3 regions of the Escherichia ruysiae genome follow, and region 3 is predicted to be linked to each of the others. Evidence: predicted binding sites of a transcription regulator. Region 3 holds the regulator's gene; each other region holds the start of a gene.
The links. Region 3 encodes PurR, which represses purine synthesis genes. Its sites were predicted from a motif close to CANGCAAACGTTTGCNTG; they were not measured.
Positions count from the first base shown of each region.

Region 1 (3,283 bases), 2.1 Mb from region 3:
ACGTATTCACCGTGGCATTCTGATCCACGATTACTAGCGATTCCGACTTCATGGAGTCGAGTTGCAGACTCCAATCCGGACTACGACGCACTTTATGAGGTCCGCTTGCTCTCGCGAGGTCGCTTCTCTTTGTATGCGCCATTGTAGCACGTGTGTAGCCCTGGTCGTAAGGGCCATGATGACTTGACGTCATCCCCACCTTCCTCCAGTTTATCACTGGCAGTCTCCTTTGAGTTCCCGGCCGGACCGCTGGCAACAAAGGATAAGGGTTGCGCTCGTTGCGGGACTTAACCCAACATTTCACAACACGAGCTGACGACAGCCATGCAGCACCTGTCTCACAGTTCCCGAAGGCACCAATCCATCTCTGGAAAGTTCTGTGGATGTCAAGACCAGGTAAGGTTCTTCGCGTTGCATCGAATTAAACCACATGCTCCACCGCTTGTGCGGGCCCCCGTCAATTCATTTGAGTTTTAACCTTGCGGCCGTACTCCCCAGGCGGTCGACTTAACGCGTTAGCTCCGGAAGCCACGCCTCAAGGGCACAACCTCCAAGTCGACATCGTTTACGGCGTGGACTACCAGGGTATCTAATCCTGTTTGCTCCCCACGCTTTCGCACCTGAGCGTCAGTCTTCGTCCAGGGGGCCGCCTTCGCCACCGGTATTCCTCCAGATCTCTACGCATTTCACCGCTACACCTGGAATTCTACCCCCCTCTACGAGACTCAAGCCTGCCAGTATCAGATGCAGTTCCCAGGTTGAGCCCGGGGATTTCACATCTGACTTAACAGACCGCCTGCGTGCGCTTTACGCCCAGTAATTCCGATTAACGCTTGCACCCTCCGTATTACCGCGGCTGCTGGCACGGAGTTAGCCGGTGCTTCTTCTGCGGGTAACGTCAATGAGCAAAGGTATTAACTTTACTCCCTTCCTCCCCGCTGAAAGTACTTTACAACCCGAAGGCCTTCTTCATACACGCGGCATGGCTGCATCAGGCTTGCGCCCATTGTGCAATATTCCCCACTGCTGCCTCCCGTAGGAGTCTGGACCGTGTCTCAGTTCCAGTGTGGCTGGTCATCCTCTCAGACCAGCTAGGGATCGTCGCCTAGGTGAGCCGTTACCCCACCTACTAGCTAATCCCATCTGGGCACATCCGATGGCAAGAGGCCCGAAGGTCCCCCTCTTTGGTCTTGCGACGTTATGCGGTATTAGCTACCGTTTCCAGTAGTTATCCCCCTCCATCAGGCAGTTTCCCAGACATTACTCACCCGTCCGCCACTCGTCAGCAAAGAAGCAAGCTTCTTCCTGTTACCGTTCGACTTGCATGTGTTAGGCCTGCCGCCAGCGTTCAATCTGAGCCATGATCAAACTCTTCAATTTAAAAGTTTGATGCTCAAAGAATTAAACTTCGTAATGAATTACGTGTTCACTCTTGAGACTTGGTATTCATTTATCGTCTTGCGACGTTAAGAATCCGTATCTTCGAGTGCCCACACAGATTGTCTGATAAATTGTTAAAGAGCAGTTGCGACGCGGCTTTCAGCTCACTGTCGCGAGGTGGCGTATATTACGCTTTCCTCTTTCAGAGTCAACCCTGAATTTCAGGATTTTATCTCTTCAACCGAACCGGCTATTTGTGTGAAGTGATTCACATCCGCCGTGTCGATGGAGGCGCATTATAGGGAGTTCTCCTGAGGCCGCAATAGAAAAATTGCAAAAAAATGACTGACTGCTGCATTCCCCAGCAAAACCCCTATTTATACCTTTTTACGCACAGAGTTATCCACAATCATAAGCGTTATTTCTGTATTCCTGACCTGCTAACCACAATCGAAATGCTGCTCACCATCGAAACAAAAAAATTCGCGAGCGTTGCGCAAACGTTTTCGTTACAATGCGGGCGAAAAATAAAGATGCCCCGTTAGGGGCGTTAGCTGAGTTTTTCGCGAAAAATTCAGCTAACGCTCTCTGTAATAGTCAAATCCAGGGGATTTACCATGCAACAACGTCGTCCAGTCCGCCGCGCTCTGCTCAGTGTTTCTGACAAAGCCGGTATCGTCGAATTCGCTCAGGCACTTTCCGCACGCGGTGTGGAACTGCTATCTACAGGAGGCACTGCCCGACTGTTAGCAGAAAAGGGTCTGCCGGTGACCGAAGTTTCCGATTACACCGGTTTCCCGGAGATGATGGATGGACGTGTGAAGACTCTGCATCCGAAAGTACATGGTGGCATTCTGGGCCGTCGCGGCCAGGACGATGCCATTATGGAAGAACATCAGATCCAGCCTATCGATATGGTGGTTGTTAACCTGTATCCGTTCGCCCAGACCGTGGCTCGTGAAGGCTGCTCGCTGGAAGATGCGGTTGAGAACATCGATATCGGCGGCCCAACGATGGTGCGCTCCGCAGCGAAGAACCATAAAGATGTCGCAATCGTGGTGAAGAGCAGCGACTACGACGCCATTATTAAAGAGATGGATGCCAACGAAGGTTCGCTTCTGCTTGCAACCCGTTTCGACCTCGCAATCAAAGCCTTCGAACACACCGCCGCCTACGACAGCATGATTGCCAACTACTTCGGCAGCATGGTTCCGGCTTACCACGGTGAAAGCAAAGAAGCTGCCGGTCGCTTCCCGCGCACTTTGAACCTGAACTTCATTAAGAAGCAGGATATGCGTTACGGCGAGAACAGCCACCAGCAGGCTGCCTTCTATATAGAAGAGAATGTGAAAGAAGCCTCCGTTGCCACCGCAACCCAGGTTCAGGGTAAAGCCCTCTCTTATAACAACATCGCCGATACTGATGCGGCGCTGGAGTGCGTGAAAGAGTTCGCCGAGCCGGCATGTGTCATTGTGAAGCACGCCAACCCTTGCGGCGTGGCTATCGGCAATTCCATTCTTGATGCTTACGATCGCGCGTACAAAACCGACCCGACCTCCGCATTCGGCGGCATCATTGCCTTTAACCGCGAGCTGGATGCTGAAACAGCACAGGCCATCATTTCTCGTCAGTTTGTCGAAGTGATTATTGCGCCGTCCGCCAGCGAAGAAGCCCTGAAAATCACCGCCGCCAAACAGAACGTTCGCGTCCTGACCTGTGGTCAGTGGGGCGAACGTATTCCGGGTCTTGATTTCAAACGCGTGAACGGCGGTCTGCTGGTTCAGGATCGCGATCTGGGCATGGTCGGTGCAGAAGAACTGCGCGTCGTCACCAAACGTCAGCCGACCGAGCAGGAACTGCGTGATGCGCTGTTCTGCTGGAAAGTGGCGAAGTTTGTGAAATC
Region 1 is NZ_JAVIWS010000001.1:2,335,535-2,338,817, forward strand. Features, by position in the region: rRNA gene RGV86_RS11405 (16S ribosomal RNA) at 1-1,380, opposite strand, end outside; gene purH (bifunctional phosphoribosylaminoimidazolecarboxamide formyltransferase/IMP cyclohydrolase) at 1,998-3,283, shown strand, end outside.
Region 1: a site for PurR is predicted at 1,874-1,891, ahead of purH (bifunctional phosphoribosylaminoimidazolecarboxamide formyltransferase/IMP cyclohydrolase). Genes of this name have one in related genera too.

Region 2 (3,283 bases), 4.1 Mb from region 3:
ATACGGACGGGCTGCCAGATAAAACGATCCGGTTTGATTGAGATCGGTGCCATCTTTCAGCACCCGCACGCCGCCCTGCAATAACGCAGCGGAATAGTAGGGATCCCAGATAGCCCAGGCGTCGACGTTACCCTGCTGAAATGCAGCGCGCGCATCGGCGGGCGTCAGATAGGTCGGCTGAATATCAGTGAAATTAAGCCCGGCCTGTTGCAGTGCGCGCAGTAAAAGGTTGTGCGAACTTGAACCTTTCTGAAACGCGACTTTGTGGCCCTTTAGTTCAGCCACAGTTTTGATCGGGCTGTTTTCGGGCACCAGAATCACTTCGGCTTTTGGTTTCGGTGGCTCGACACCGACGTAGACCAAATCAGCACCGGCGGCCTGAGCAAAAATTGGAGGAATGTCCCCCGTACTGCCCAGATCGATACTGCCGACGTTTAACGCCTCCAACATTTGCGGACCTGCGGGAAACTCCACCCACGAGATTTTGGTTTGCGGATAGCGTGTTTCCAGTAACTGGTGGCTTTTTGCCAGCACCATGCTGATGCTGCCTTTTTGATAACCTATCCGTAACGCTTCAGGAGAAGACTCCGCAGCAATCGTGAGCGTAGAGACGCTGAATAATCCCATCAGCACCAGTTTAAAAATATTACGCATGAGCGTTACCTCGCAGAGAGAGAAGGTCAGGAACCTGGACATCGCGGCGGTGCAGCGCCTGCCAGAAGGTATCGAGCGCGGTATCTAGACGGGATTGCAGATTCGGCGTGAATTGCGGCTTATGTTGGAAATCAAGCACCTGCGAGTCATCGGCAAATACGCCGTGTAGGATCTCCTGGGCTTTTAGTGCGCTTAAAACTGGTTTAAGTGCGTAATCAACCGCCAGTAGATGAGCCACCGTGCCACCTGTCGCCAGCGGCAACACCACTTTTCCTTGTAGTGCGCGTTCTGGTAGCAGGTCGAGAAGCGTTTTCAGTGCGCCGGAATAGGCGGCTTTGTAGACGGGAGTGGCGACAATCAGCCCATCAGCCTCTTGCAACTGATCGGTGAAAGTCTTGAGTGCCGGACTATCGAAACGGGCATAAAGCAAATCTTCCGGGGCGAAGTTTTGCAGATTCCAGTGATAAACTTCCACATCCAGGCCATTCAATTTTTCCCGCGCATATTCCAGCAAAGAGCTGGAGCGAGAAGGAAAGCGAGGACTTCCTGCCAGGGTAATGACACGCATACTCTCTCCTTATAACCAATAGTTCTTGTTTTGTTAAAATTGATAACAATTCGGTCAGTCTGACAGAGAGAGCTTGTGAGTCGAAATGATTTATCTGATGAAGAAAAGCCAAAAAAAGCATAAAAAAAGCACAACAAGAAAACGTTTGCTATTTATTGCCACAGGTCAATTCCCTTTTGATCCGAACTCGCACATAATACGCACCCGGTTTGCACACCGGGAATCCAGGAGAGTTCATGTACTACCCCTTCGTTCGTAAAGCCCTTTTTCAGCTCGATCCTGAGCGCGCTCATGAGTTTACTTTTCAGCAATTACGTCGCATTACCGGAACGCCGTTTGAAGCACTTGTTCGACAGAACGTTCCAGCGAAACCGGTTAACTGCATGGGACTGACCTTTAAAAATCCGCTTGGTCTGGCTGCCGGTCTTGATAAAGACGGGGAGTGTATTGACGCTTTAGGCGCAATGGGATTTGGATCGATCGAGATCGGCACTGTCACCCCTCGTCCACAACCAGGAAATGACAAGCCGCGTCTCTTCCGTCTGGTGGATGCTGAAGGTTTGATCAACCGTATGGGCTTTAATAACCTCGGCGTTGATAACCTCGTTGAGAACGTTAAAAAAGCACATTATGACGGCGTTCTGGGAATTAATATCGGTAAAAATAAAGATACACCGGTTGAGCAAGGCAAAGATGACTATCTGATTTGTATGGAAAAAATCTACGCCTATGCAGGATATATTGCCATCAATATTTCATCACCGAATACCCCAGGATTACGTACTCTGCAATATGGCGAAGCACTGGATGATTTATTAACGGCAATTAAAAATAAGCAAAATGATTTGCAAGCGATGCACCATAAATATGTGCCGATCGCAGTGAAGATCGCGCCGGATCTTTCTGAAGAAGAGTTGATCCAGGTTGCCGATAGTTTGGTACGTCATAATATTGATGGCGTTATTGCGACTAATACCACCCTCGATCGTTCTTTAGTTCAGGGAATGAAAAATTGCGATCAAACCGGTGGCTTAAGTGGTCGTCCGTTGCAATTAAAAAGCACAGAAATTATTCGCCGCTTGTCGCAGGAATTAAACGGTCGTTTACCGATCATTGGTGTTGGTGGTATTGACTCGGTTATTGCTGCCCGTGAGAAGATAGCAGCGGGGGCTTCACTGGTGCAAATTTATTCTGGTTTTATTTTTAAAGGACCACCGCTGATTAAAGAAATCGTTACTCATATCTAATTATTTCTTTCACTTTCTCTTTATAAGATAATCAGGGCTTTATTTTCAGCCCTGGTTGTTTTATATTCATTCCTGTTACTTATTTAGACATTTTGTACTTTTCTTGTTGAGGTTATTAAGCAAAGCGACAATGGAATGTGTTGCAGTGAATTTATAGGGTAGAGGAGAGGCATATGCGAATTAAACCAGACGATAACTGGCGTTGGTATTACGATGAAGAGCATGATCGAATGATGCTTGATTTAGCCAATGGTATGCTGTTTCGCTCACGTTTTGCGCGTAAAATGTTGACGCCGGATGCTTTTTCTCCTGCGGGATTTTGCGTTGATGACGCCGCGCTCTATTTCACGTTTGAAGAAAAATGCCGCGACCTTAACTTATCAAAAGAACAAAAAGCTGAACTGGTGCTTAATGCACTGGTAGCGATTCGTTATCTCAAACCGCAAATGCCGAAAAGCTGGCATTTTGTTTCTCATGGCGAAATGTGGGCTCCAGCGTCAGGTGATGCTGCCTGTGTCTGGTTAAGCGACACCAATGAGCAAGTCAATTTGCTGGTTATTGAATCTGGCGAAAATGCCGCACTGTGCCTGCTGGCACAGCCTTGCGTCGTCATCGCCGGGCGCGCCATGCAACTGGGTGACGCCATCAAAATTATGAATGACAGGCTGAGACCGCATGTGAGTTATGACAGCGTCAGCCTTGAACAAGCCGTTTAACTTTTCAGTTTCAATGCAGTCTTCGGTACGCAACTACAGCAAAGAATTGTTCCATCGTCGCTCATAGCTGATTTTTTCAGCGGGGTGACTTCGCCTTC
Region 2 is NZ_JAVIWS010000001.1:4,356,164-4,359,446, forward strand. Features, by position in the region: gene ssuA (aliphatic sulfonate ABC transporter substrate-binding protein SsuA) at 1-654, opposite strand, end outside; gene ssuE (NADPH-dependent FMN reductase) at 647-1,222, opposite strand; gene pyrD (quinone-dependent dihydroorotate dehydrogenase) at 1,459-2,469, shown strand; gene zapC (cell division protein ZapC) at 2,643-3,185, shown strand; gene ycbX (6-N-hydroxylaminopurine resistance protein YcbX) at 3,182-3,283, opposite strand, start outside.
Region 2: a site for PurR is predicted at 1,357-1,374, ahead of pyrD (quinone-dependent dihydroorotate dehydrogenase). Genes of this name have one in related genera too.

Region 3 (3,283 bases):
ACTGAACGATCTGCAAGTTTGCCGCCGAGAAAGTTACCGATAGAGAATCCGACACCAATCAGCACCAGCATTGCAGTGACGAACACCGGCGTTGCGTGAGTGATACTTTGCAGTACCGGAGAAATATAGGTGTAGAGGGTGAACATTGCGCCAGCGCCCAGCACCGTCGTCAGCAATGCAGACAGCACCTGTGGACGCAACAGTACCGCCAGCTCTTTTTTCACGTCAGGCCGCGCCCCTGCGCCACCTTTAGGTAAAGAGAAGAACAGGCTCACCATTGAAATCACACCCAGCCCCGCCGTTGCCAGAAATGACATACGCCAGCCAATAGTTTCCCCAAGCCAGGTTGCCGCCGGAACGCCACCGATATTCGCCAGTGTTAAGCCCATAAACATAGTTGCAACTGCGCTGGCCTGTTTATGTTTTGGCACCACGCTTGCTGCCACGACAGACCCCAGACCAAAAAACGCCCCGTGATTCAGGCTGGTTAAAATGCGTGAAAGCATCAGCGTCATATAGTCCGGTGCGATGGCAGAAAGTACGTTACCGAGCGTGAAAATCGCCATCAGGAAAATCAGCGCACTACGGCGGGCACGATGAGAAAGCAGAAGCGTCATCAATGGCGCGCCAACCATCACGCCAACCGCATAGGCGCTGATTAACATTCCGGCAGCGGGAATCGAGACATCCACACCACGCGCAATAACGGGCAACAAGCCCATTGGCGAGAATTCCGTTGTCCCGATACCAAATGCGCCAATTGCCAGCGCCAGCAACGGATAGTTAATTTTCATGCCTAATCTCCACCTCTTCGCGTCATCACGCGATGTTCATCAAAGTGGCGAAAGCATGACATCAATCACAAAAGAATGAAAATAACAAAAAGAGAAAACACTTTTGCCATTTTGCTAACAAAGAGGAAGGAGATGTGAGGGAGAACGCGCTCCCTCGAGGGGAAATCAGTGTAGCGCGGCAGTCAAACCCACGGCCACGATCAAACCAAGAACGATAATGGTTGTTACCAGTGAAAATTTAAGGTCGGTGCTCATCAAGTTTTCTCCTTTTTATTACCCCACAAAAAGTGATATTACGCATTTTTACATACTGTGATGAAAAAATCTCCCGTCATTTATAATGATAAGTGTTTTTACTACTTCCCCTTTTCATCAAGATCGGCCAAAATTCCACGCTTACATTATTTGCGTACTGGCCATTGACCCCTTCCTGACGCTCTGTGTCATTTTCCCGGCGTACCGCAACACTTTTGTTGTGCGTAAGGTGTGTAAAGGCAAACGTTTACCTTGCGATTTTGCAGGAGCTGAAGTTAGGGTCTGGAGTGAAATGGAATGGCAACAATAAAAGATGTAGCGAAACGAGCAAACGTTTCCACTACAACTGTGTCACACGTAATCAACAAAACACGTTTCGTCGCTGAAGAAACGCGCAATGCTGTGTGGGCAGCGATCAAAGAATTACACTACTCCCCTAGCGCGGTGGCGCGTAGCCTGAAGGTTAACCACACCAAGTCTATCGGTTTGCTGGCGACCAGCAGCGAAGCGGCCTATTTCGCCGAAATCATTGAAGCGGTAGAAAAAAATTGCTTCCAGAAAGGCTACACGCTGATTCTGGGCAATGCGTGGAACAATCTTGAGAAACAGCGGGCTTATCTGTCGATGATGGCGCAAAAACGCGTCGATGGCCTGCTGGTGATGTGTTCGGAGTATCCGGAACCGTTGCTGGCGATGCTGGAAGAGTATCGCCATATCCCGATGGTGGTGATGGACTGGGGTGAAGCAAAAGCAGACTTTACCGATGCGGTTATCGATAACGCTTTTGAAGGCGGTTACATGGCCGGGCGCTATCTGATTGAACGCGGTCACCGCGAAATTGGCGTTATTCCTGGTCCTCTGGAGCGTAACACCGGTGCAGGTCGTTTGGCGGGCTTTATGAAAGCGATGGAAGAAGCCATGATCAAAGTGCCGGAAAACTGGATTGTGCAAGGTGACTTTGAGCCTGAATCAGGTTATCGCGCCATGCAGCAAATCCTGTCGCAACCACACAGACCTACCGCTGTCTTCTGTGGCGGCGATATTATGGCAATGGGCGCACTCTGTGCCGCTGATGAAATGGGGCTGCGCGTCCCGCAGGATGTTTCGCTGATCGGTTATGATAACGTGCGCAACGCTCGCTACTTTACCCCGGCACTGACCACTATCCATCAGCCAAAAGATTCGCTGGGTGAAACGGCGTTCAATATGCTGTTGGATCGTATCGTCAACAAACGCGAAGAACCGCAGTCAATTGAAGTTCATCCACGGTTGATTGAACGTCGCTCCGTGGCTGATGGCCCGTTCCGCGACTATCGTCGTTAATCACCCGTTGCGGGAGTCTCTTCCGGCTCCCGCAGCCACTCCTTATTCAGCGTCTCACTATCGCCGAGATACTCAAGCAACCAGGTTAAAGCAGGCGACATATCATTCTGCTGCCAGGTCAGACAACATGCTGAATCAGGGAATGGATTTTCCAGTTCTAGTGCTACCCACTTCCCCTCATTAAGCCACGGTTTGGCGAAATGTGTCGGCACCATACCGATGCATAACCCAGCCGAAATACACGTTGCCGATGATTCCCAGTCCGGTACAACAAGGCGCTTTTGGTTATCCAGCAGCCAGGTAATACGTTTTGGTAGCGTCCGCGAGGTGTCTTCGCGCACCAGCGATGGCCAGTTGCGCAACGTATCATCGCTGAATGGCCCATTCATTGACGCAAGCGGATGATGACGGGCAACAACACAACTCCAGCTCAACATCCCCATATCACGGAAGGCGTAACGACCGCCCACCGGAATCGCTCGTGTCGCGCCAATCGCCAGTTCCACGCGCCCGTCGGAAAGCGCATCCCAGACACCGTTAAATACTTCCTGAAATACCAGAAGTTCAACGTCATCAAAATGGCGATAGAAATCAACGATCATCTGCCGTGTACGTTCTGGCCTGACGATATTATCCACCGCAATGGCTAACTGACCGCGCCAGCCGTTCGCAATCTGCTGACATTGCTGGCGAGTGATCTGCATTTTTTTGACAACAGAGCGCCCTTCTTTGAGAAACCACGCCCCGGCAGCGGTCAGTTCCACATCACGATGACGCCGTTCAAAAAGCGGCACCGCCAGCCACTCTTCCAGCTGACGCACGGTATAGCTGACCGCTGAAGGAACGCGATGTAACTCCTGAGCCGCAGCACTAAAACTGCCATTACGCGCTACCGCATCAACCACTTCGAG
Region 3 is NZ_JAVIWS010000001.1:244,795-248,077, reverse strand. Features, by position in the region: gene RGV86_RS01345 (MFS transporter) at 1-794, opposite strand, end outside; gene cydH (cytochrome bd-I accessory subunit CydH) at 960-1,049, opposite strand; gene purR (HTH-type transcriptional repressor PurR) at 1,347-2,372, shown strand; gene punR (DNA-binding transcriptional activator PunR) at 2,369-3,283, opposite strand, start outside.